DNA from 2 places in the Calidifontimicrobium sp. SYSU G02091 genome. Region 2 is predicted to be linked to the other one. Evidence: predicted binding sites of a transcription regulator. Region 2 holds the regulator's gene; the other holds the start of a gene.

Region 1 (3,400 bases), on a different contig from region 2:
AGCGGCCCGGCGCGCGTGAAGCGCTCGAACGCGACGCCTTCGGGTGCGCCGTCCATCGTCGCGGTGCCGACCCAGGCCGTCTGGCGGTAGTCGTGCGACAGCGCCTTGCGCGCCTGCTGCGCGAACACGCCGCCCTCGGCGACGACGGCGGCGTCGAAGCGCTCGGCGATGCCGGCGTCGACCTCGACGCCGCCGCCGGCCGCCGCGTCGAGCGGCTTGATCGCGGCCACCGGCGTGCCGAAGCGCGTGGCCAGCCGCTGCGGCTCGCGCTGCGCGTGCGCGAACCACGCCGCCTGCATCGGCGCGACGAGGGTGCCGTACGGCAGCACGGCGCCGAGCATCGGCACCGCCTCGTCGGCGGCGCGGATGCGCACCTCGGCCGCGCGCGCGTCGCCCCAAGGCAGCGTGAGCGTCGGCGGGGCCTGCGACACGTGCACCTCGACGATCGGCTGCGCGGCGGCGGCCGGCCACGCGCCCAACCGGCGCAGCAGCTGCACGCTGCCCAGCGACAGCGCGATCGTGCGCGGGTCGCGCGCGACGTCGTGTTCGACGCGGCGCGCGTCGAACAGCGAGACGTGCCAGCGCGGCAGCGCCTGCGCCGCGCGCAGCGCCAGCGCCAGCCCCGCGGGGCCGGCGCCGATCACGGCCAGCCGCAACGGGGCGTCGGGAGGGCGGGGCTGCGGTGTCATCGGTGCATTGTCGATCCGTGCGGGCGACAACGCCGGCCCGGCCTTCAGCCGCCCGCGGCGTCGAGGTCGGCCAGTCGCTCGGGCGTGCCGACATCGGTCCAGCGCCCGGCGTGACGCTCGGCGCCGAGGCGGCGGCGGTCGATCGCGGCCTCGAGGTAGGGGCGCAGCGGTGCCTTCGTGCCGACGGGCAGCGTGGCCATCAGTTCGTCGACGAACGTGTGGCGGAACAGGCCGATGCTGCTCCAGGTCAGCCGCGGCCGCGCGTCGCGGTCGGCCAGACCGTCGCGGATGCCGAAGTCGCCTTGCGGGTGGTGCGGCGGGTTGTCGACCAGCCACAGCCGCGCCCACTGGCCGCTCGCGACGACGTCGTCGACGAGCGTCGCGTCGAAGCCGAAGTCGGGCACGTGCACGTCGCCCGAGACGACCCAGAACGGGTCCGACAGCCACCGCCGCGCCTTCTTCATGCCGCCGGCGGTCTCGAGCGCGCCGCCGTGGTCGCGCCCTTCCGTCGAGTAGCGGATCGACAGGCCCCAGCGCGCGCCGTCGCCGAGCGCGGCCGGGAACTGCTCCTCGAGCCACGCCGTGTTGATGACGACCTCGCGCACGCCGGCGCGCGCGAGCGCCTCGAGGTGCCACTCGATCAGCCGCTTGCCGCGCACGCGCAGCAGCGGCTTGGGCGTGGCGTCGGTCAGCGGACGCATGCGCTCGCCGCGGCCGGCGGCTAGGATCAGCGCGGTGGGCGGCGGCGTCGACACGCCGTCAGTGTAGGGTAGGGGCGCCGTCAGCCCAGCCCGATCGGCGCCGGCGCGTGGTTGACGATGCGCTGGAACAGCGGGCGGTACTCGTCGCTCGGCTCGTGGCCCGTCAGCGGGTCGCGGTTGGCGGCGAATGCGGCGTCGAGCTCGGCCCAGTCGGCCTCGGTCAGCGTGCGCCGCGCCGCCGGCAGCACCTCGTGCTCCTCGAGCGCCATGTGCTGCAGGTAGAAGTCGAGGTAGCGCGCCAGCGCCTGCTCGAACGCGTCGCGGCGGCTCTCGCCCATCACCTCGAATGCGAGCAGCGCGTGCTCGAGGTCGCGGATCGCCTTCTCGCCGCGCGCGTGGTCGGCGTCGAGCCGCTCGAGCACCGGCGCGATCTCGGGCGCACGCGCACGCAGCTTCGGGAACAGCAGCTCGCTTTCCTTCGGGTGGTGCCGCCGCTCGGGAAACTCGTCGACGTAGAACAGCATCGCGCGCAGCACGTCGAAGTCGGGCAGGCGCTGCTCGCGCCGTGCCTGCGCGAGCAGCAGGCTCATCGAACGCAGCATCGCCGACAGTGCCTGGTGCTCCTGTTCGATCACGGTCAGCGTCAGGGGTCGCATCGTCGCTCTCCGTCGCCGGGCCTCCGGCAGCGGGTGCAGCATCGCACGGCCCGGCGCGCAAGGATTGAGCCATGTCAAGCCCGGTGCGCCCGCGGGGCCACACGATGCGGGCTTTGCGCGCCGCCGTGCTGCGCGCCGGTCGACCCGGGGCGCGCTCCTAGAATCCGGCTTTTCCCGCATCCGCCGTCGGCCCGCCGCCCATGTCTTCCGTCCTCGACCCCTCCCGCGTGGCCGCGGCCACCGACAAGCTGATGGCCGACGCGATCCGCGTGCTGGCGATGGACGCCGTGCAGCAGGCGCACTCGGGCCACCCCGGCGCGCCGATGGGCATGGCCGAGATCGCCGTCGCGCTGTGGGGCCGGCACCTGAAGCACAACCCGCTCGACCCGCACTGGGCCGACCGCGACCGCTTCGTGCTGTCCAACGGCCACGGCTCGATGCTGCTGTACGCGCTGCTGCACCTCACGGGCTACGACCTGCCGATGAGCGAGCTGCGCCACTTCCGCCAGCTGCACAGCAAGACGCCGGGGCACCCCGAGGTCGGCGTCACGCCGGGGGTCGAGACGACGACCGGCCCGCTCGGCCAGGGGCTGGCCAACGCGGTGGGCATGGCGCTGGCCGAGAAGCTGCTCGCCGCCGAGTTCAACCGTCCCGGCCATGACGTCGTCGACCACCGCACCTGGGTCTTCGCCGGCGACGGCTGCCTGATGGAAGGCATCAGCCACGAGGCCTGCGCGCTGGCCGGCGCGTGGAAGCTCGACAAGCTGGCCGTGATCTACGACGACAACGGCATCAGCATCGACGGGCCGGTCGCGCCGTGGTACGTCGACGACGTCGCGCTGCGCTTCGCCGGCTACGGCTGGCGCGTGATCGGGCCCGTCGACGGCCACGACGTCGCCGCGATGGACGCCGCGATCGCCGAGGCCAAGACGCCGTGCGGCAAGCCGACGCTGATCGTCGCGAAGACGACGATCGGCAAGGGCTCGCCCAACCGCGCCGGCAGCGCGAAGGCGCATGGCGAGGCGCTTGGCGCCGAGGAGGTCAGGCTCACGCGTGAGGCGCTGGGCTGGCCGCACGAGCCGTTCGTGATCCCCGAGGCGGTCTACGAGGCCTGGGACGCCAAGGCGTGCGGCGCGGCGGCGCAGACGGCGTGGGAGCAGCGCTTCGTCGCCTACCGCGCGGCGCACCCCGAACTCGCCGCCGAGTTCGAGCGCCGCATGGCCGGGCGGCTGCCGGCGAACTTCGCGCAGGTCGCCGTCGACGCGGCGGTGGCGGCGCACACGAAGGCCGAGACGGTGGCCACGCGCAAGGCGAGCCAGATCGCGCTCGAGGCGTTCACGAAGGCGCTGCCCGA
Region 2 (3,400 bases):
CAGCGCACTGAGCGCGAGCGCCGTGTCCACGCGAAGTCAGATGATGCGCGAGAAGCGCTCGCGCGTGCGGTCGGCCTGCAGGTAGCGGTCGAACACCATCGCGATGCCACGCACGAAGTACCAGCCCAGCGGCGTCACGTCGATGCCGCGCCCCTCCAGCCGCACCAGGCCCATCTCGGCCAGCGGCCGCAGCTGCTCGAGCTCCGGTGCGAAGTACTCCTCCATGCGGATCAGATGCGCGAGATCGATCGACTCGAAGTCGACACGCCCCTGGCACATCAGCGCCATGATAACGGCACGGCGCACGAGGTCGTCGCGGCTGAGCGCCAGGCCGCGCTCGGTCGCGAACTGCCGCTGGCGCATCGCGTCGTAGTACTGGTCCAGCGTCTTGACGTTCTGGCTGTAGGTCGCGCCGATGCGGCCGATCGCCGACACGCCCAGGCCGATCAGGTCGCAGTCCGGCTGCGTGCTGTAACCTTGGAAGTTGCGGTGCAGCCGCCCCTGCCGCTTGGCCACCGCGAGCGAGTCGCCCGGCAGCGCGAAGTGGTCCATCCCGATGTAGGTGTAGCCGTGGCCGAGGAAGCCGCGGATCGCGGTGCCGAGCATCGCGACGCGATCGGCCGCCGACGGCAGGTCGTGCGCGTCGATGCGCCGCTGCGGCTTGAAGCGCTGCGGCAGGTGCGCATAGGCGTACAGCGCGATGCGGTCCGGGCGCAGCTCGCCGACCTGCGCGACGGTGCGCGCCAGCGACGCCGGCGTTTGCTTCGGCAGGCCGTAGATCAGGTCGACGTTGGTCGACTCGAAGCCCAGCGCGCGGGCGCTGGCCATCAGGTCGCGCACCATCTCGAACGACTGCACGCGGTGCACCGCCTTCTGCACCTCGGGGTCGAAGTCCTGCACGCCGAAGCTGATGCGGTTGAACCCCAGCCCGGCCAGGTGCCGCAGCCGCTCGTCGGTCACGGTGCGCGGATCGACCTCGATCGACACCTCGGCACCCGGCACGATGCGAAACGCCCGCCGCAGCGAGTCCATCAGCGCCGCGATCTCGGCGTCGCTGAGGAAGGTCGGCGAGCCGCCGCCGAAGTGCAGCTGCGACACCGACTGCCGCGCGCCGAGTGCCTGCACGTGCAGGTCGATCTCGACATCGAGCGCGGCGAGGTACTCCGCGGCGCGCTCGTGGTGGCGCGTGATGACCTTGTTGCACGCGCAGTAGTAGCACACCGACTCGCAGAACGGGATGTGCAGGTACACCGACAGCGGCGGCGTGCCGCCGACGGTGGCCCCCAGCGCACGCTGCTGCAGCGCCTGCGCGTACGCGGCCGAGCCAAAGGCCTCGACGAAGCGGTCGGCAGTCGGGTACGAGGTGTAGCGCGGCCCGGGCTTGTCCAGACGCGCAAGCATCGCCTGCGTCAGCACCGGCGGCGCGACGTTCTCCTCGACCTTTGGGGCATCCATCGTGGCTGCCACTGTGCCTGACTCCGGTGCCTGCGGCTTTGACCATCGTCAAGTCCAACGCGCCCGGGGTCTCGGCCGAAATCGGGGCGATTGAGACATATCATGTGCCCAGGAAGTTCACGGCGGCGGCGCCCCTGCGGCCGTCGCCGGTGCCTCGCAGTCTTTGTCGACGACCGATCCATGACCACCCTGCCGCCGATCCGCCCCGAAGCGTTCAAGGTCGCCTGTTCGAGCTGCAACCTGCGCGAGCTGTGCCTGCCCGTCGGGTTGAACCGCGACGACCTCGAGCACCTCGACTCCCTCGTCGCGACGCGGCGCAGCGTCGCGCGCGGCGACACGCTGTTCCGCAGCGGCGACCCGTTCCAGTCGCTGTACGCCGTGCGCACCGGCTTCTTCAAGACCTGCGTGACGGCCGAGGACGGCCGCGACCAGGTCACCGGCTTCCAGATGGCCGGCGAGCTGCTCGGGCTCGACGGCATCAGCACCGACCGCCACAGCGTCGATGCCGTGGCGCTCGAGGACTCGCAGGTCTGCGTGATCCCGTACCACGAGCTGGAGACGCTGTCGCGCGAGTTCACGAACCTGCAGCACCAGTTCCACCGCATCATGAGCCGCGAGATCGTGCGCGATCACGGTGTGATGCTGCTGCTGGGCAGCATGCGCGCCGAGGAACGGCTCGCGGCCTTCCTGCTCAATCTCACGCAGCGGCTGCAGGCGCGCGGCTTCTCCGGCTCGTCGATGATCCTGCGCATGACGCGCGAGGAGATCGGCAGCTACCTCGGGCTCAAGCTCGAGACGGTCAGCCGCACGTTCTCGAAGTTCCAGGAAGAAGGCCTGCTCGAAGTCAAGCAGCGGCAGATCCGCATCCTCGACGCAGCCGGCCTGCAGAAGATCGTCAACGGCGCGTCGTGCTGAGCGTGGCGGCGGCCTCCTGCCCGGCGCGCTGAACCGCGATCAGCTCAGGCCACGCGCATTGATCTCCTGCGCCGAGCAGGTCAGCAGCTGGCTGATGAATCCGGCCGCGGCGATCACGGCCCAGAAGATGAAGAACGTCACCGTGTAGACGGCCAGCGCGGGCCACTCGATCGGCGCGCCGCCGAACCAGTGCAGGCTCAGCGGATCGACGACGGCGAAGACCAGCGTCTCCAGCACCCCGGCCATCAGGAACGCCGGCCACAGCACCGTCAGCAGGCGCTGCGCGCGGGCCGGCGCCTCGGCGGGCCGAGGGGTCTGCGGCGGCGTCACCGCATCCACGGGTCAGTCTCCTGCCGCGGCCGTGGCGGCGTGGTTGCGCGCCTGGATCGCCGGCGTCATCGCGTCGGGCACCACCACCGACGTGCGGCCAGACCGCGCCGACGTGTCGAGGACCGGGTCGGCGCCGCGCACCGCGATGACGGCGGTGGCGATGCCGGCGACGACGACCGCCAGCGGCCCGCCGATCACGAGCCAGACCATGCCGACGCGCCACCACGGTGTCGGGGACTTCGCGCTCGAAGAAGGGTTCATCTCGATGGGCTCCTGGCGGGATTCGGGCGGTGCCACGGGTGTCAGCGCGGCACGATGAAGGTCGATTTTTCCACCACGCGCGCGGCGGCGTCGCCGTCCTGCGCGAGGCGCTCGATGCTGAACTCGAGCGGGTGTGCACCCGGGCCCAGTGCCTGCGCGGTTTGCGGCGGCACGCGCACGCCAGCCGGCACCCAGCGCGCCTGTGCCGGGCCGATGCGCACCTCCTCGCCGACGTCGACGATGGCGCCGTCGAGGCCGCGCACGGTCACGACGTAGCGCTGCTCGCGTTCGGTCGCATTCATGATCTGCAGGCGGTAGACGTTTTCGATGTAGCCGTTGTCGACCAGTCGCGCGAGCGACGCGCGGTCGCGCACGACGTCGACCTTGAACGGGCTGCGCATCAGGATGCTGGTGAGCAAGGCGCCCGCGACGACGACCA

The links. The regulator FNR, encoded in region 2, switches genes on or off when oxygen is low (the NO sensors DNR and NnrR bind a similar motif). The targets are predictions, from matches to a motif close to TTGATNNNNATCAA.
Region 1: MOJ79_RS15840 (hemerythrin domain-containing protein) is a predicted target of FNR. The motif match lies at 2,111-2,124, and genes of this name have one in related genera.

The regions. Positions count from the first base shown of each region.
Region 1 is NZ_JALBGB010000032.1:11,289-14,688, forward strand. It holds gene MOJ79_RS15830 (FAD-dependent monooxygenase) at 1-689, opposite strand, end outside; gene murU (N-acetylmuramate alpha-1-phosphate uridylyltransferase MurU) at 734-1,444, opposite strand; gene MOJ79_RS15840 (hemerythrin domain-containing protein) at 1,471-2,046, opposite strand; gene tkt (transketolase) at 2,247-3,400, shown strand, end outside.
Region 2 is NZ_JALBGB010000004.1:114,527-117,926, reverse strand. It holds gene MOJ79_RS04400 (urease accessory protein UreH domain-containing protein) at 1-30, opposite strand, end outside; gene hemN (oxygen-independent coproporphyrinogen III oxidase) at 37-1,455, opposite strand; gene fnr (fumarate/nitrate reduction transcriptional regulator Fnr) at 1,636-2,370, shown strand; gene MOJ79_RS04385 (hypothetical protein) at 2,410-2,709, opposite strand; gene MOJ79_RS04380 (hypothetical protein) at 2,713-2,961, opposite strand; gene ccoG (cytochrome c oxidase accessory protein CcoG) at 3,003-3,400, opposite strand, start outside.